DNA from 3 places in the Symbiopectobacterium purcellii genome. Region 1 is predicted to be linked to each of the others. Evidence: predicted binding sites of a transcription regulator. Region 1 holds the regulator's gene; each other region holds the start of a gene.

What was found. The regulator ArgR, encoded in region 1, controls arginine synthesis, uptake and breakdown. The targets are predictions, from matches to a motif close to ANTGAATAAAAATACANT.
Region 2: argC (N-acetyl-gamma-glutamyl-phosphate reductase) is a predicted target of ArgR. The motif match lies at 1,826-1,843, and genes of this name have one in related genera.
Region 3: argA (amino-acid N-acetyltransferase) is a predicted target of ArgR. The motif match lies at 3,510-3,527, and genes of this name have one in related genera.

The regions. Positions count from the first base shown of each region.
Region 1 is NZ_CP081864.1:646,554-652,956, forward strand. Features, by position in the region: gene rpoD (RNA polymerase sigma factor RpoD) at 1-696, opposite strand, end outside; gene dnaG (DNA primase) at 917-2,665, opposite strand; gene rpsU (30S ribosomal protein S21) at 2,803-3,018, opposite strand; gene tsaD (tRNA (adenosine(37)-N6)-threonylcarbamoyltransferase complex transferase subunit TsaD) at 3,249-4,262, shown strand; gene argR (transcriptional regulator ArgR) at 4,331-4,801, opposite strand; gene mdh (malate dehydrogenase) at 5,286-6,236, shown strand; gene K6K13_RS03205 (helix-turn-helix domain-containing protein) at 6,296-6,403, opposite strand, start outside.
Region 2 is NZ_CP081864.1:984,728-991,130, reverse strand. Features, by position in the region: gene argB (acetylglutamate kinase) at 1-590, opposite strand, end outside; gene argC (N-acetyl-gamma-glutamyl-phosphate reductase) at 614-1,618, opposite strand; gene argE (acetylornithine deacetylase) at 1,890-3,038, shown strand; gene ppc (phosphoenolpyruvate carboxylase) at 3,273-5,921, shown strand; gene K6K13_RS04690 (tyrosine-protein phosphatase) at 5,983-6,403, opposite strand, start outside.
Region 3 is NZ_CP081864.1:4,152,879-4,159,281, reverse strand. Features, by position in the region: gene recD (exodeoxyribonuclease V subunit alpha) at 1-557, shown strand, start outside; gene K6K13_RS19280 (SEN1982 family lipoprotein) at 562-1,128, opposite strand; gene K6K13_RS19275 (SUMF1/EgtB/PvdO family nonheme iron enzyme) at 1,118-1,984, opposite strand; gene argA (amino-acid N-acetyltransferase) at 2,149-3,474, opposite strand; gene amiC (N-acetylmuramoyl-L-alanine amidase AmiC) at 3,874-5,118, shown strand; tRNA gene K6K13_RS19260 (tRNA-Met) at 5,202-5,278, opposite strand; tRNA gene K6K13_RS19255 (tRNA-Met) at 5,325-5,401, opposite strand; tRNA gene K6K13_RS19250 (tRNA-Met) at 5,448-5,524, opposite strand; tRNA gene K6K13_RS19245 (tRNA-Met) at 5,571-5,647, opposite strand; gene mltA (murein transglycosylase A) at 5,863-6,403, shown strand, end outside.

The sequences.
Region 1 (6,403 bases):
GACTTCGTACTGTTCACGCAGCTCGGTAAATTTCTGACGTGCCAGCTCTGGATCGATGCTGTTGTCTTCTTCCGCATCGTCGTCGTCTTCGCTCTCTTCGTCATCATCATCGTCATCGTCCATCTCTTCGCTGGACAATTCAGAGCCGACGTGGGTTGCGGTAGGCGCAAGATCTTCTTCGGCGTTGGGATCGACAAACCCGGTGATCAGATCGGAGAGGCGGCTTTCTTCGGCCTCGACGCGATCGTATTGTTCCAACAGGTAAGTGATCGCTTCAGGATATTCGGCAACAGAGCACTGAACCTGGTTGATACCGTCTTCGATCCGCTTGGCGATGTCGATTTCACCTTCGCGGGTGAGCAGCTCAACAGTGCCCATTTCACGCATGTACATGCGCACCGGGTCGGTAGTACGCCCAATTTCGGACTCTACGCTTGAGAGCACCTGAGCAGCAGCTTCTGCGGCATCTTCATCGGTGTCAGATGTTGTTTCTGCCAACAGCAGGTCATCCGCATCCGGTGCTTCTTCCATCACCTGGATGCCCATGTCATTAATCATCTGGATGATGTCTTCGATCTGATCGGAATCGATGATATCTTCCGGCAGATGGTCATTGACCTCAGCATAGGTCAGGTAGCCTTGCTCCTTACCACGGGTGACAAGTAGCTTCAGCTGTGACTGCGGGTTTTGCTCCATAAGACGGTATCCACACTTCAGAGTATTAGGTTGGTGTCGGTCGGAATAATTATACCGGTCATCTTTCACGATGCAGGTGCCTTTCGCTCGCCTGGTCGTTGAAAGCTATTGGGTATAGCCAACAATAACATTCGGGGTATTTCTTCTTCTCGCCGCAGCCCCTTCTAGCGGCTTTGGCAGGGCTTCACCCTGCTGGTTATCGGCAATTAAGCCTCTGTAATCAGTTCTTTCTTGTAAGCGCCTGGTTCAACATGTGCACTTCGTTACGTTCTTCTGCGGTCAATCCCCGCAAACGTGACTGCGCGATCAATGCTTCCAGCCGCTCCTCTAACATATGGTTATATAGGGTAGTCAAGGTATCGATAAACGTCTCTTCTACCTTGTCCTCAACGATCATGTGGTTCCAGGTTGCCATGGTTTCAAGCTGTGGGCTTGATTTATTCTCCCGGTAAAACTCCAGAAGCTGCCCTGCGGTCAGACCGGGTTGCGCCTGACAGGTTTTCACCAGCTCAATAAACAGCGGCACGCCAGCCATCTTTGATGATGCCAGCCCATCAGGTGCCGTCACCAATGCTGCCAACTGCGGATTTTGTACCAGCAACCCTATTAGTATACGCATAGTTGTGCGTTTTAGTTGGGGCGGTTGGTAGGGCTGCGCCTGTTCTGCCGTTTTTGGCAGCAGTTTATCCAGTTGGCGATCGTCAAGAATCCCCAGTTTGTTGCCGAGCTGTTGACGTAGATACAGCCGCAGGGTTTCTCCCGGCACCTGACCAATCAACGGCAATGCATCTCTTCCGAGCTTGGTTCTGCCCTCTGGAGAGCTCATATCCACTTGCTGTTGCAGGGTATCAAACAAGAACGTGGAGAGCGGCAGCGCCTGCTCCATCCTCTGTTCAAACGCTTGTTTACCCTCTTTACGCACCAGAGTATCCGGATCCTCCCCATCAGGGAGAAACATAAAGCGCAACTGACGACCATCATTCAAATAGGGTAGCGCCGTTTCCAGGGCGCGCCAGGCGGCATCTCGGCCTGCGCGGTCACCGTCATAGCAGCAAATCACCTGATCGGTAACGCGGAACATCATTTGAATATGGTCTGCCGTCGTGGCAGTGCCCAGTGACGCGACGGCATAATCAATACCGAATTGCGCCAGCGCCACCACGTCCATATAACCTTCAACCACAAGAAGACGTTTTAGTTCCGTGTGATTTTGTTGCGCTTCGTAAAGGCCATACAATTGGCGGCCTTTATGAAAAATTTCAGTTTCCGGCGAGTTCAGGTATTTGGGCAATCCGTCTCCCAGCACGCGTCCGCCAAAGGCGATAACACGGCCGCGTTTATCGCGGATCGGGAACATGACGCGCTCACGGAAGCGGTCATAGGTACGCCCTTGCTCATTTTTAACCAGCATCCCCGCATCGCTCAGGGTTTCACGATCTTCATCGTGACGACCAAAGCGCTTTAATACCTTGTCCCAGCCCGCTGGGGCGAAGCCAATAGCAAAATGGCTAATCACTTCCGCACTCAGGCCACGTTGCGCCAGATAACCTTGGGCGGCGGCTGCCGTTGGCTGGTTTAACGCCTGCTGATAAAACTCGCTCAGTTGTCCCATCAGTTCATACAGGCTTTGACGCTGATGGCGCTCAAGCGCTGTGGTGCCAGTGCCGGATTCATAAGGCACTTCCAGACTGTGCATGGATGCTAATTCTTCGATACTTTCAACGAACTCCAAGCGATCGTAGTTCATTAAAAAATCGATGGCATTGCCGTGCGCGCCACAACCGAAACAATGGTAAAACTGCTTATCACCGTTTACGGTGAAAGACGGGGTTTTCTCATGGTGAAACGGACAGCACGCGTGAAAGTTCTTGCCCTGCTTCTTGAGCTTCACGCGCGCGTCGATCAGATCGACGATATCAGTGCGTGCCAGCAGGTCATTGATAAAGACGCGTGGGATTCGTCCAGCCATAAGCCCCTGTTTTTAATACAAATAAACGATAGCTTATAAACGACAACAAGCCGCGCTTCCTTTCGGAAAGCACGGCCTTCGTATGCAACTGCTAAGTCTGCGGATTAATCACGCGGTGGAGGCCAGGCCTCCAGAAATTAATACAGACGAGTGCGGCGTGCGTTTTCTCGAGCCAGTTTCTTCGCGTGACGTTTCACCGCAGAAGCTTTAGCGCGTTTACGTTCGGTTGTCGGTTTTTCATAGAACTCACGACGACGAACTTCAGCCAGAACACCCGCTTTTTCACAGGAACGTTTGAAGCGACGCAGCGCTACATCGAACGGCTCGTTTTCACGTACTTTAATTACCGGCATGTGCCTCTCACCTTAATAATTCGGTATGTGCTGGCCTTGTGCCAGCCTTTTCAAAATGGTGCGGAATTCTACTGCAAACGTGATGCGCTTGTAAAGCATTGCGGCGATCATAAAACACCCAACGCGCACGCAGAGCAGAAAATCCAAACCGTTAATGGTAGACTATCTGTTGTATGAAGCAAGTGGCAAGTGGATGTCGGCTTGCGTGGCAACGAACGTTAGGTAGAACGATGCGCATATTGGGTATTGAAACCTCCTGTGATGAAACCGGGGTGGCGATTTATGACACGGATGCCGGGTTATTGGCTAACCAACTGTATAGCCAAGTAAAATTACATGCTGATTATGGTGGTGTCGTGCCGGAACTGGCCTCGCGCGATCACGTGCGTAAAACGGTTCCCCTGATTCAGGCTGCCCTGAAAGAGGCAACGCTGTCCGCATCGGACATCGATGGTGTGGCCTACACTGCCGGCCCTGGGCTGGTGGGCGCATTGCTGGTCGGTGCGACGGTTGGGCGCGCGTTGGCGTTTGCCTGGGGCGTGCCGGCGATTCCGGTTCACCACATGGAAGGACATTTGCTGGCCCCAATGCTGGAGGATAATCCGCCGGAATTTCCCTTTGTGGCGCTATTGGTCTCTGGCGGTCACACGCAGTTAATCAGCGTCACTGGCATCGGTGAATACCGCTTGCTGGGAGAGTCTGTTGACGATGCAGCCGGTGAAGCCTTTGATAAAACGGCAAAGCTGCTGGGACTGGATTACCCAGGAGGGCCGATGTTGTCCAAACTGGCACAGGGTGGAGATGCTTCACGTTTTACCTTTCCTCGCCCAATGACCGACAGACAAGGATTGGATTTTAGCTTTTCCGGTTTGAAAACCTTTGCCGCCAATACCATTCGTGCCAATGGCAACGATGATCAAACCCGTGCTGATATTGCGCGCGCGTTCGAAGATGCGGTGGTTGATACGTTAGCGATAAAATGTCGCCGCGCGTTGGATGAGACTGGCTTTAAACGTCTGGTGATGGCCGGCGGAGTCAGTGCCAACCGCACACTGCGCGCTCGCCTGACAGAGATCATGGCCAAACGGAGCGGGGCGGTGTTTTATGCGCGGCCTGAGTTTTGTACCGATAATGGCGCGATGATTGCCTATGCGGGCAGTGTGAGGCTGTTGCACAATGAAACTCAGGAGCTAGGCGTGAGCGTGCGTCCACGTTGGCCATTGGCGGAGTTGCCTGCCGTTTGATCCAGTCAGTCCCACGCCAGATAAGGGTATCTGGCGTGCGTCACTGCGTCCGCACCCCTCGCGGGTCACTACAGTTCTTGTTCGAACAGGGCTAAAATAGCGTCGAACAGCTGTTTAACGCTAAAGCCGCGCGCTGGCGTGGTGAAAATGGTGTCATCCCCGGCAATGGTGCCCAGAATCCCCTCCGATTTTCCCAGTGAATCCAGCAAACGGGCAATCAATTGCGCAGCGCCCGGGCTGGTGTGAATAACCACAACCGCATCGTTATAATCGACATCCAGCACTAGATTTTTCAGCGGGCTGGTGGTGGTGGGCACACCCAGTTCTGCTGGCAGGCAATAAACCATCTCCATTTTGGCATTGCGCGTGCGCACCGCACCAAACTTGGTCAGCATACGTGATACTTTCGATTGGTTTATATTTTCAAAACCGTCGTCCTGTAACGCCAATACGATCTCGCTTTGAGAACTAAACTTCTCTTCCTTTAACAGCGCCTTGAACGCCTTGACCAAATCTTCCTGTTTCGTGGAGTTACGCATTCTGCACCGTTTGTTGTGATCGTTGATGCGTGCATTATGCAGTTGGGTGAATTTTTATGCAATATGGGCGCTTAAAGAAGTGGCTCGACATGTTTCAGTACGATAACCGCACTAAAATGTTTAAATGACGTGATTGATGAAAAAAAATGTGTGTTTAGTCACATAAAAGTAAATCAAATGTTATCGGAATGAGGTTGTTTACTGGCTGCAGTTCGGTGTAATGTAGCCGCCATCGTACTGAACGTGATGCGCGCTGCATTATTTACTCACTTACTTATAACTTTACTTACCTTACAAATCACTCGACAGATTTTGATTTATTATTAATGACATAGTTTTTTCTTTTTCATGACCTGATATTTAGGTCTCGGCATGGCCGACATCCGCGCGGTAAGCCGTTTAAACCTCCTGATTTTACTCATGTCTGGTGGTTTATTGCACAAATTCACGGCATTTTTACTTTTACGATAATAAGGAGTTTAGGATGAAAGTTGCAGTTCTCGGAGCAGCAGGCGGTATCGGTCAGGCTCTCGCGCTCCTGCTCAAAACCCAGCTTCCTTCAGGTTCAGAATTATCTCTTTATGACATTGCTCCGGTGACGCCGGGCGTCGCCGTTGATCTGAGTCATATCCCTACAGCAGTATCTATCAAAGGCTTTTGCGGTGAAGACGCTACCCCAGCGCTGGTCGGCGCGGACATCGTTCTGATCTCGGCCGGTGTCGCTCGCAAGCCGGGCATGGACCGTTCTGACCTGTTCAACGTGAATGCGGGGATTGTGCGCAATCTGGTAGAACAGATTGCCCGCACCAGCCCGAAAGCCTGCATTGGTATTATTACTAACCCGGTTAACACGACGGTAGCGATCGCCGCGGACGTACTGAAAAAAGCCGGTGTGTACGACAAGAACAAGCTGTTTGGCGTAACCACGCTGGATATTATCCGCTCCAACACCTTTGTGGCGGAACTGAAGGGTAAGCTGCCGCAACAGGTTGAAGTTCCTGTGATTGGCGGTCACTCTGGTGTCACGATCCTCCCCCTGCTATCGCAAATTCCTGGCGTAACGTTCAGCGAGCAGGAAGTGGCGGATCTTACCAAGCGTATCCAGAATGCGGGTACGGAAGTGGTGGAAGCCAAGGCCGGTGGCGGATCGGCAACCCTCTCCATGGGTCAGGCGGCAGCACGTTTTGGACTCTCTCTGGTACGCGCTCTGCAAGGCGACGAAGGGGTCGTGGAATGCGCCTATGTGGAAGGTGACGGCGAGCATGCCCGCTTCTTCGCACAACCGCTGTTGCTGGGCAAATCCGGCATCGTTGAACGTAAAGCGATTGGCGCACTGAGCCCGTTTGAAAAACAGGCTCTGGATAACATGCTGGGCACCCTGAGACAGGATATCGAATTGGGTGAATCCTTTGTGAGTGGCTCAGTACGCGGTTAATCGGTGCCTGAACGCCAGATCGTAATAAGCCGGAGAGAAGGTGCTCCGGCTTTTTTATATCAGGATTTTGGGTGAGGATCGTCAGGTCTGATAAATTTCTTCCTATCAATCAGCATGTTACTTTTCGGATCGTAGTAACGGCTGGGCCAAATTTCAGCGGGATGAAT
Region 2 (6,403 bases), 340 kb from region 1:
GCGGTCATTTCCGCAATACGTTGTCCCTTACCATCAAGGATACCACTCACGTCCGACAGCAGGATCAAATCGGCACCCAGCGTCTCTGCAAGCGCGGTTGCCGCCTGATCGGCGTTAACGTTCATCAAATCGCCTTGTTCGGTGATGCCGATGGAACTGACGATTGGCAGATACCCGGCGCTTAGCAGCGCATTGGGCAGGTCGGCGGAACCCGCCTGTGCTTTGCCGACGTAGCCGAGGGATTCATCCAACTGCGTTACCGTCGTCATGCCGCCATCCGCCAGACACAGACCCACCGCGTTGATAGCGTGTTTCTTCGCCCAGGCCAACAGCGTTTTATTGGCCGAACCCGCCAACGCACCGGTGATAATGTCGATCTGGTCCGCCGGTGTAACGCGCAGCCCGTTTTTCTTCACTACGGGTAGCGCCAGTTTTTTCATCAGGTCATCCACCAGGCAGCCGCCGCCGTGCACAATGACCAGCGGACGCTGGTATTGCTCACGATAGGCAACCAGCGCCGTAAACAGACGCTCCAGCGCTTCTTCGCTGTCCAGTAACACACCGCCCAGTTTGATAATTAACGGATTCATCGCTTTCGTGCCTCAGGATTATGTCAGAGCAAAGATTGGGTTTCAGGGAAACCAAAACGAATATTCAGGCACTGTACAGCTTGCGCCGCCGCACCTTTAAGCAGGTTGTCTTCCGTAGCGACCACAATCAGGTGCTCATCCTGTACGGAGAAACCGATATCGCAAAACGGCAAGCCAACAACCGATTTTAACGCCGGAACCCCTTTATCGTAGAGGCGCACCAGCGGTTTGTCGTGATAGGCGTTGTGGTAAGCTTCCGCCACATCCTGTGCGCTGACGCCCGGTTTCAGGCGGCAAGTAATGGTTGCCAGAATCCCACGCGCGAAATTCCCCAGATGCGGCGTGAAGATAACCGGGATGCCCAGGTGGGTCGCAATTTCGGGTTGGTGACGGTGATTGAACACACCATAGGGCTGCAAGCTCACTTCGCAGAAGCTGCTGGTGAGCGACGCTTTACGTCCGGCTCCACTCACACCGCTGACTGCATTGATAACCGGCCACTGGTCAGTGTTGAGCAATTGCGCATCCACCAGCGGTTTCAGTGCCAGCTGTGACGCCGTCGGGTAACAACCGGGGACAGCAATCAGCTGCGCTTGCTTAACGCGCTCTGCCTGAAACTCGGCCAGGCCATACACTGCCTGCGCCAGCCAGTCAGCGTGTTGATGCTCGAAACCGTAGTAACGGCGATAAAATTCAGCATCCTGCACGCGAAACGCGCCGGAGAGATCGAACACCACGCAGCCTGCGGCCAGGAACACCGGCGCAAGATCGTGGCTCACTTTGTGGTCGGTCGCCAGAAACACCACATCGATGCCTTTGGCGGCTTCAGCGGCATCCGTCAACGCCTGTACCGGCAAATCGATAATGCCTTTCAGTTGAGGGTGCAGGTCAGAAATGCGTTTGCCCGCATCAACGCTCTGCGCGGATACCGCAAGTGCGGTAAGGTTCATCTGAGGATGACGATTCAGATAGAGTGCAAGTTCAGCGCCAGTATAACCGCTTGCACCAACAATCAACGTATTCAGCATGGGATCTGCATACCTTCCACTAAAATGATGTAAACAATGCATCGTTAAAAACAGTGTCGTTAAAAACAATATCGTTCAAAGCAATGTCGTTAAAACAGGGTATCTACAAAACGCCAAACCCGCTAACGGTATTCGACCATTGCAGGTGTAGACTATCAGGTAATGTCTCATCCACGGGTTAGAAACAGTTTCCTTTCGCCACGCGTTATTGTATTTTTATTCAAAATAAATGCATGAATATTGATACTATCCTAACATAAGGCTGTCAACAGTGAAGATGAATTTACCCCCATTTATTGAGCTGTATCGGGCGTTGATCGCGACGCCTTCCATCAGCGCGACCGATCAGGCGCTCGATCAGAGCAATGAAGCATTAATCAATCTGCTCGCCGGATGGTTTGCTGATTTGGGCTTTCACGTTGAAGTGCAACCGGTGCCCGGTACGCGGCATAAATTCAATCTGCTGGCGCGCATTGGCCAAGGTCAAGGTGGCTTGCTGTTGGCCGGGCATACCGATACCGTACCGTTCGATGATGGCCGCTGGACGCGCGATCCCTTTACCCTGACGGAACACGATAACAAGCTCTACGGGCTGGGCACTGCGGATATGAAAGGCTTCTTCGCCTTTATTCTGGATGCCCTGCGCGATATCGACCCGGCAACGCTTGCCAAACCGATTTACGTGCTGGCGACGGCCGATGAAGAGACCACCATGGCAGGTGCCAAGTATTTCTCTGAATCTACGCAGATACGCCCGGACTGCGCCATCATCGGCGAACCAACCTCATTGCAACCGATTCGCGCCCACAAAGGTCATATGTCAAACGCGGTGCGGATTCAGGGACAATCCGGCCATTCCAGCGATCCTTCGCGCGGGGTAAATGCTATCGAACTGATGCACGATGCCATCTCCCACTTGATGGTGTTGCGCAATACGCTGCAAACCCGTTATCACAACGCAGCGTTCCATATCCCTTATCCGACCATGAATTTCGGCCATGTCCACGGTGGCGATGCGGCCAATCGCATCTGTGCCTGCTGTGAACTGCATATGGATATCCGCCCGCTCCCGGGATTAACGCTGAACGATTTAAACGGTCTGGTGACAGAAGCGCTGGCGCCGGTGAGCGAGCGTTGGCCAGGACGTGTGAGCGTCAGCGAACTGCACCCACCGATCCCCGGCTATGAGTGCCCGGTGGATCACGCCTTGGTGGGTGTGATTGAGAAATTGCTGGGTGTGCCCACGGATGTAGTGAACTATTGCACCGAAGCACCGTTTATCCAGACGCTGTGCCCGACGCTGGTGCTCGGCCCCGGTTCGATTGAACAGGCCCACCAGCCGGATGAATATCTCGACACCGCATTCATCGCCCCAACGCATAAATTGATCACCCAGATGGTGCAACATTTCTGCCGGTAAACGCAAAAAGAGGGGCGTGATAAGCGCCCCTAATCTGCGCACGGATGTAATTAAATTTCACCGATTGCCAATCCCACACGAAAGCAGGTACAACAACAGGGGGGTAAACTGGCAGGGTGATAAAACAACCAATCGTCAATTGACGAATCCCGCCGGGCGTGGCTAGATGAAGGTAGCGTTTTGCGTCTTTCTATGAAACAAACTTACAAAAAATAGAGATGGGTCAGGGTAAATATGAACGAACAATATTCCGCGATGCGAAGTAATGTGAGCATGCTGGGTAAACTTCTTGGTGACACCATCAAGGATGCATTAGGAGAGAGTATTCTTGATAAGGTCGAGACGATCCGTAAGCTGTCAAAATCGTCCCGCGCAGGCAATGAAAAGCACCGTCAGGAGCTGTTGAACACGCTGCAAAATCTTTCCAATGAGGAGTTGCTCCCGGTCGCTCGCGCCTTCAGCCAGTTTCTTAATCTGACCAACACCGCAGAGCAATATCACTCAATTTCTCCACACGGCGAAGCGGCCAGCAACCCGGAAATTTTATCTCAGGCGTTCGATCGTTTGAAGGCGCAGGCACACTTAAGCGAACGCGATATTCGTGACGCCGTGGAAACGCTCTCCATTGAATTGGTGCTGACCGCGCACCCGACAGAAATTACCCGTCGCACGCTGATTCATAAGCTGGTTGAAGTAAACACCTGCCTGAAACAGCTCGATCACAACGATCTGGCAGACTATGAGCGCAACCAGATCATGCGCCGCCTGCGTCAGTTGATCGCCCAGTCGTGGCATACGGATGAGATCCGTAAGATCCGCCCAACGCCCGTAGACGAAGCCAAATGGGGTTTCGCCGTGGTGGAAAACAGCCTGTGGGAAGGGGTTCCAGCCTTCTTGCGCGAGCTGGATGAGCAGTTGGAAAAATCGTTTGGTTTCCGCCTGCCAGTGGATTCTGTCCCCGTGCGCTTCACCTCCTGGATGGGCGGCGACCGCGATGGCAACCCGAACGTGACCGCCAAAATCACCCGTCACGTCCTGCTGCTAAGCCGTTGGAAAGCCGCAGACCTGTTTTTACGTGATATTCAGGTGCTGGTCTCCGAGCTTTCCATGTCGGAATGCACACCGGAGCTGCGTGAGCGCGCCGGTATCGCAGAAGGGGAAGAGGTTCAGGAACCCTACCGTGTTATTATGAAATCCCTGCGTGCGCAGCTTAACGCGACCCTGACTTACCTTGAGGGCAGCCTGAAAGGCGAGCGCACGCTGCGTCCACACGACCTGCTGGAACACAACGAACAGCTGTGGGAACCGCTGCACGCGTGCTACCAATCGCTGCATGCCTGTGGCATGGGCATTATCGCTGACGGCCAACTGCTCGATACCCTGCGCCGCGTGCGCTGTTTCGGCGTGCCGTTGGTGCGCATTGATGCGCGTCAGGAAAGCACACGTCACACCGAAGCGCTGGCGGAAATCACCCGCTACCTTGGTCTGGGCGACTACGAAAGCTGGTCTGAATCCGACAAGCAGGCGTTCCTGATTCGAGAATTAAGTTCCAAACGTCCGCTGTTGCCCCGTCAGTGGGAACCGAGCGCAGAAACCAAGGAAGTGCTGGATACTTGCCAGGTGATCGCCGAAGCGCCGCAGGGCTCTATCGCCGCGTACGTTATCTCCATGGCGCGCACGCCGTCCGACGTGCTGGCCGTGCATCTGCTGTTAAAAGAAGCGGGCTGCCCCTTCGCCTTGCCGGTTGCTCCGCTGTTTGAAACGCTGGATGACCTGAACAACGCCGACGATGTGATGAAGCAACTGCTGGGTATCGACTGGTATCGTGGCTTCATCCAGGGCAAGCAGATGGTGATGATCGGCTATTCCGACTCCGCCAAAGATGCGGGCGTGATGGCGGCATCCTGGGCGCAATACCGCGCACAGGATGCCCTGATCAAAACCTGCGAGAAAGCCGGCATTGCGCTTACGTTGTTCCACGGACGCGGTGGCTCCATCGGCCGCGGTGGCGCACCGGCTCACGCCGCCCTGCTGTCACAACCGCCGGGTAGCCTGAAAGGCGGCCTGCGCGTCACCGAACAGGGCGAAATGATCCGCTTCAAGTTCGGCTTACCGGAAGTGACCATCAGCAGTTTGTCGCTCTATACCGGTGCTATCCTTGAGGCCAACCTGCTGCCGCCGCCAGAACCGAAACCGGAATGGCACGACATCATGGATGAACTTTCTCGCGTGTCTTGCGATATGTATCGCGGTTATGTGCGTGAAAATCAGGACTTTGTGCCCTACTTCCACGCCGCAACGCCGGAGCTGGAACTGGGTAAACTGCCGCTCGGCTCACGTCCGGCCAAACGCCGTCCTAACGGTGGTGTAGAAAGCCTGCGCGCCATTCCGTGGATTTTTGCCTGGACGCAAAACCGCCTGATGCTGCCAGCCTGGTTGGGTGCGGGCGCTGCGTTGCAAAAGATCGTCGAAAACGGTCAGCAGAAAGCGCTGGAAACCATGTGCCGCGACTGGCCGTTCTTCTCCACGCGTATCGGGATGCTGGAAATGGTGTTCGCCAAAGCGGACCTGTGGCTGGCGGAATACTACGATCAGCGTCTGGTTGACGAAAAGCTGTGGCCGTTGGGCAAAGAGCTGCGCGACCAGTTGGCGGCAGATATCAACGTGGTGCTGCGGATTTCCAACGATGATCATCTGATGGCAGATTTGCCGTGGATTGCTGAATCTATCGCGCTGCGTAACGTTTATACCGACCCGTTAAACGTGCTGCAAGCCGAACTGTTACACCGTTCGCGTGAACAGGAGAACCCCAGCCCAGAAGTGGAACTGGCGCTGATGGTCACCATTGCCGGCGTAGCCGCCGGTATGCGTAACACAGGCTAACCGCAACGCGCATTATCTTCCCGCCTCGCACTGAGGCGGGATATCATCTTGCTTTACCTACCTAGTCAACCAGATACTTACGCTGCAACTGGTAGCGCGCGTCATCATCCAGCCCATAGTCCGTCGCCAGCCAACGGTTTATAGAACCATAGCGCGCTTTGATAGTTCGCAGGGCGGTCGCCAGAAAGGCTTCCTGAACCGAGAGCACAAAGGAGAATTGCGACAGCGCTTTCTCATTCAGCGTATCAGCCAGCGATGTCAGCAGTTGCTCGCGAAAAGGCGCAAGGGTGATGTCCGTAACCAGATAATCTTCCATCACCGTCTTTTCATCCACACCGAGCGCAAACAACACCAGAGCGGAGCCGATACCGGTACGATCTTTGCCGACAGCGCAATGCTGCACCAGTGCCCCTTCTTCTGGTCTCTGCAACAGAGCAACCAGTTGACGATAGGCAGGATTGTTGAAAGGCAAACGCCGATAG
Region 3 (6,403 bases), 1.4 Mb from region 1:
ACGCCGCACAGGTGCTGGCGGCATTTAACCGTTTTCGTTTGTTATGCGCACTGCGTGACGGCCCGTTTGGTGTCGCCGGTTTAAATGCGCGTATTGAGCAGGCGTTGCAACAGGCCGGGTTGATTCATCGCGGCCGTAATCCGACGAATCCCTGGTACTCTGGCCGACCGGTCATGATTGCACGTAATGATGCGCTGCTTGGCGTGTTTAACGGCGATATTGGGATCGCCATGCCGAATGAGGCGGGGGAGCTGCGCGTTTATTTCCAACTGCCGGATGGTCAGATGAAACCGGTCAGCCCGAGCCGCTTGCCACCGCATGAAACCGCCTACGCCATGACCGTGCACAAATCACAAGGTTCGGAATTCGATCATACCGCACTGGTGTTGCCGAACGGCTTTTTACCGGTGTTGACGCGCGAATTGTTGTACACCGCGGTTACGCGCGCGCGCGCGCAACTGTCGCTCTACGCCGAGATAAGCATCTTGTGTCGCGCGGTGAGAACACCGACGCGTCGCTTTAGCGGACTGGAAACACGCATACTTTCCGGTACTTGAAACGTTAGAAATCCAGCTCTACCGGAATCGGGGGGCTGTGAAGCATCAGCTTGCTCTGTTTTGTTATGCGAAACGTGGCGGAATAGCGCATTTTGGTGCTGCCAGCGATCAGGTTATTCATTTCGCTAAACGCAAAACGCAGCGAGGCATTGCTGGCCCAAGGTGCTAGTTGGGTTAAGCGGTAGGTGAAATAGACCGCATTCATCCCCTGTGCCACGGGCTCAATCGTGAGGATGTGGTCAAGTTCCATGCGCCCAAAGCAGAGATCGCCTGCGGTACGCCACGCTTGTTCGGCTTGCGGCGTTAACTGATAGACAATGTTCTCTCCCTGACGTGTCTCCCGTGCCAATCCGGCATCTACCAATGCCTGCATGCGCCCGGTGATCCAGGGCGCGTCTTGGGCGTGGCTATATACCGGCCATTGTTTTACGCCGAGGCAATGCGCAGGCTCTGCGGCAAAATAGTCACGTAATGCCCGCTGATAGTCAGCGTTTGTAGGCTGTGCCCAGAGGCTGCCTGGGAACAATGCAGCCCAGGATAATAAAAGGATCAGCGCGTAGTTAAGGTTCATACCGTGTCCTTACCAGGCGAAAACCGATATCTGACATCATAAAACCCGGCGTATGTGCATCACACCCGCTGCGCAGGTTGCCTTGTGTCATATAGCTCCCGCCACAAAACAGGTAGAGCGTTTTACCGCCTTCAACCGCAACGGTATCGTTAAGCCACTGAGACACATTGCCGCTCATGTCATACAAACCAAGAGCATTAGGCTGTTTTGATGCAACGGGGCGAGTACCGAACGTGGTGGCCTCCTGAGAGGCGAAATGGGCAACGTTCTCTGGCGTGTTACTGCCAGCATAATAGAAGCCATAGCTTCTGTTGGCCAAACCGGGTGCGCCGCCTCTGGCCGCCACCTCCCATTCATTGCGTGATGGCAAACGATAGCCTGAGGCATGAGGTGCAGTGCGAAGGGGGGCGGCTTCGTCTGGCTCTGGCTGCTGTTTAAGCGGTTGCCCATCGCCGGCCAGATAGTAGGGCGTTAATCCCTGTCGAGCACTCAACGCATTGGCAAAAATAATAGCATCCCACCAGGAGACATTGGTGACAGGATGTTTGCCATCGTCTTGTTCTGGCGCAAGGCAGTCTTCGAAGTGTGCGCCGTTGCATCCACCTTCAATCATGTAGCCTTGCTCTGTCGCCCATGCCAGCAGATCGTGATAAAAGCGATAGGTGACTGCGGTGGTCATGATGTTATAAGCAGTCAGTGAGGTGTTGGTGTGCTCGGCGTAGGCCTGCTGGCCAAAAACCGGACCAACGTAATAGTGACCTGTTTTGACCGTGATTTCGTCAATGTGCAGCGGCGTGGCGCAAGCGGCCTGAAACATCAGCCCCATGCCGAGCAGCATAAAGAGTGCTTTGATCATGGTATTCCTGTACCGGTGTTGCTGTCCTGTATGGCTGCTGTGAGGGCCGTGACGTGCTGAACATTCTACGCGCTGAGGCGCGATAAGTCTCTGCGCGATTGCTCGGGGGGGAGATAATGGCAATGCCGGTATACAGGGTTGCATACCGGCGTGATACGCGAGGACTACAGGTCGATCACCAGGATCTTGGAACGACGCTGGTAGTTATACAGTTCCTGCTTGCGTTTGGGCAGCATCTCCACCTCGGCGGGCTGAAAGCCGCGCTCCTGAAACCAATGGATGCTGTGTGTGGTGAGCACGAACAGTTTCTTCAACCCCTGCTGACGCGCCTGTGCCGCAACGCGTTGTAGCAACATGTCTCCACGCGAGGAACTGCGATAGTCAGGATGTACCGCGACGCAGGCCATTTCTCCGATGCTCTCTTCAGGGAACGGATACAGCGCGGCGCAGGCGATGGTCAGGTTATCGCGGACGACCACGGTAAACTTATCGATCTCCATTTCCAGCTGTTCGCGTGAGCGGCGCACGAGAATTCCCTGCTGCTCCAGTGGGCGGATCAGCTCGAGAATGCCGCCAATATCGTTAATGGTGGCACGGCGCACTTGCTCCGCGCTCTCCATAACGATCTGGGTACCGATACCGTCGCGAGAAAACAGTTCTTGCACCAATACCCCGTCTTCCTGATAGCTGATCAGGTGACTACGCCGCACGCCGCTCCGGCATGCGCGCACGGCGCCACGCAGGAAACGCACGGTTCCCGAGTTATAATCGCCATCGGCTTCGCGCTCTTCAATACAGCGCTGGGCGTCATCCGGGAACAGTTCAGAAATGATGGTGCCATCCTGCGTGGTAACCCCTTGAGATGAACAGAAGCCGATCATTTTCTCGGCTTTCAGTTTAATCGCCAACTGGGTAGCCACTTCTTCAGACGTCAGATTGAAACTCTCGCCCGTGACGGAGACGGCAACCGGGCCGAGCAGCACAATGGCGCCGCTGTCTAACTGACGATGTATCGCCGCTTCATCGATACGTCGGATGCGACCGCTGTGGCAGTAGTCCACGCCATCATCCACCCCCAATGGCTGGGCAATAATAAAGTTACCGCTTACCACGTTGATGTGCGCACCCTGTAGCGGCGTGTTATTCAAGCTCATGGAAAGACGCGCGGTGATATCCAGTTGCAGCATGCCTGCGGCCTGTTTCACCAGATCCAGCGTGTTGCTGTCGGTGACACGGGTATGCTTATGATAACGCGGTTCGAAATGGTGTGTGGTCAGGCTGGCGTCAATCTGCGGACGGGCACCATAGACCACCACCAGCTTGATGCCGAGGCTATGCAGCAGACCAATATCGTTGACGATGTTGGCGAAGTTTTCATGCTCAATGGCTTCACCGCCCAGCATAATGACAAAGGTTTTGCCGCGATGCGCATTGATATAAGGAACCGAATGGCGGAAGCCTTGGACCAGTTCTGTACTACGTTCCTTCACTGCGAGCCTCTCTGAGTGAATTTTTATTCTTAATTTGTGTATTTTTATTCTAATTGAACGAAAAGGCAAGGAGTAAGTCTCACAATTCGGTCGTGTTCCGCGTTATTGCCCTGTTTCTCGGAGTGGGCTGATTTCCGTTGTGAATGACTGACTTGCTCTCCGGCCATTTATACGCCGTCACAATGATTTTTACATGACAGAGGTGGGAAGATTCGTTAAAGTTTTCACATTGTTAATACTGACTTTATCTTTTTCGCGTAATATCGCAGCAAATTTTCTGTTGGTCTGTGTTTTTTTTGCCTGACATCACCGTTTGAGCACTTGCGCCAGTGTCTGCTTGCGACAGCATCACAATGACTACAGCACCATAATAACGACAGCATAACGAATTGGAGTGGCATGTCTTATTCGAATCACAATCAGACTCGCCGCCGCCTCTTGCAAGGCGCGGCGGCAACCTGGTTATTGAGTGTCAGCGGTGCCGGATGGGCCGCTGCCGCCCAGGTGATCGCCGTTCGCGTCTGGCCTTCTTCAGCCTATACCCGCGTCACGCTAGAGTCTAACCGCACGTTAAAATACAAGCAGTTTATGCTAACCAACCCTGACCGGCTGGTTGTGGATATCGAAGATATCCAACTTAACAGCGTGTTGAAAACGGTTTCGCAGCAGTTTCAGTCTGACGATCCGCTGATCAAAGAAGCCCGCATTGGGCAGTTTGATCCTAAAACGGTGCGCCTGGTGTTAGAACTGAAGCAAGCCTCCAATCCGAAAGTTTTTACTCTCGATCCCATCGCCGAGTTTAAACATCGCTTAGTGTTGGATCTCTACCCGGCGGTAGGGCGCTATGACAATGCCGACGATCCGCTACTGGCGCTGCTGGAAGATTACAATAAGGGAGATCTGGAGAGTAAATTACCGCCGGAAGCGCCGTTGGCAGGCAAAGCGGGGCGCGATCGTCCGTTGGTTATCATGCTCGATCCCGGTCACGGCGGTGAAGATCCCGGCGCCATTGGTAAAAATCGCACGCGTGAGAAAGACATCGTGTTGCAGATCGCACGGCGGTTACGCAGCCTGATTGAACGTGAACCCAATATGAAGGCGTACATGACGCGCAATGAGGATGTGTTTATTCCCCTGCGCGTGAGGGTGGCGAAAGCACGCAAGCAGCGTGCCGATCTGTTTGTTTCGATTCACGCAGATGCTTTTACCAACCGCGCGGCACGCGGCTCTTCGGTGTTTGCACTGTCGAAGAAAGGCGCGACCAGCACCGCAGCGCGTTTTTTGGCGGAAACGCAAAACGAATCCGATCTGATTGGCGGTGTGGGCATGAGTGGCGATCGTTATCTCGACCATACGCTGTTTGATCTGGTGCAGACTGCCACCATCAGCGATAGCCTGAAATTTGGCGGTGAAATCCTTAAGCGACTCGGCAAAGTGAATAAGCTGCATAAGAATAAGGTCGATCAGGCCGGGTTTGCGGTGTTAAAAGCACCCGATATCCCCTCGATTCTGGTAGAAACGGCGTTTATCAGTAATCTGGAAGAAGAGCGTAAATTGCGCACCAGCCACTTTCAGCAGCAGATTGCGGAATCTATTCTGGCAGGGATAAAAGCGTACTTTGCCAGCGTGGGCAATCGTAAGTGAGGCGCTTGCGGTATTGAGAGGGTAAAAACAAAAAAACACCCGTCAGGGTGTTTATTGTTGGTAAGTTTCTTGATTCAAGAATTTGGTTGCGGGGGCCGGATTTGAACCGACCACCTTCGGGTTATGAGCCCGACAAGCTACCAGGCTGCTCCACCCCGCGTCCGTCTTACACGTTATCTGACTTTATCTGATGTCTTGGCATCAGTTGGTTGCGGGGGCCGGATTTGAACCGACGACCTTCGGGTTATGAGCCCGACGAGCTACCAGGCTGCTCCACCCCGCGTCCGTATTACGCTTTATCTGACTTTCTATGATGTCTTGACATCAATTGGTTGCGGGGGCCGGATTTGAACCGACGACCTTCGGGTTATGAGCCCGACGAGCTACCAGGCTGCTCCACCCCGCGTCCGTATTACGCTTTATCTGACTTTCTATGATGTCTTGACATCAATTGGTTGCGGGGGCCGGATTTGAACCGACGACCTTCGGGTTATGAGCCCGACGAGCTACCAGGCTGCTCCACCCCGCGTCCGTGGATGCGCACTATACTCTCCATCGCTGGGTATGCAACCTCTATTTGAGCAAAAAGGGATCTTAGCGGCACGCCTGCCGATTTTATCTGCACTTTGGTTATTTTTTGTCCTTATTCACGCGGTTATGGTATTTGGCGCGTTTTCTTATAGAGATGCCTTTGTTATTGTGCATCCACTGATTTGTCGTGCGGTAAAGAGAGCGAAAAAGAAAATGAGAGTATGTTGGGGGAAATATGTGCTGACCGGGGTGGTGATCGCCATTCTGGCCGGGTGTCAGTCCAGGCCGACCGACCGTGGGCAGCAGTATAAAGATGGGCGACTTGAGCAGCCGCTTGCGCTCGTTAATGAACCCAACGCTACCGGAAAGCCGGTTAATGCGGGCGACTTCGTTAGCCAGGTGACAGAGATTAAGAATGCTTCCCCCGCGCTGTATGACCGTAATCAGGACATCTTTCAGGCCATTCAGCGTTGGATGCAGGCCGGTGCCGACACGCGTAACCTGAGCCAGTTCGGGCTTAATGCCTGGCAAATGGAGGGCGTGGATAATTTTGGTAACGTGCAGTTTACCGGGTTTTACACGCCGGTCGTGCAGGCGCGCTACACCCGTCAGGGCGAATTCCAGCACCCGCTCTATGGTATGCCAGCCCCCAACAAAAAGAGTCGTCGCTTACCCGATCGGGCGGGCATTTATGCTGGTGCGCTGGGCGAACGCAATGTCCTGGCCTGGACCAACTCGCTGATGGATAACTTTT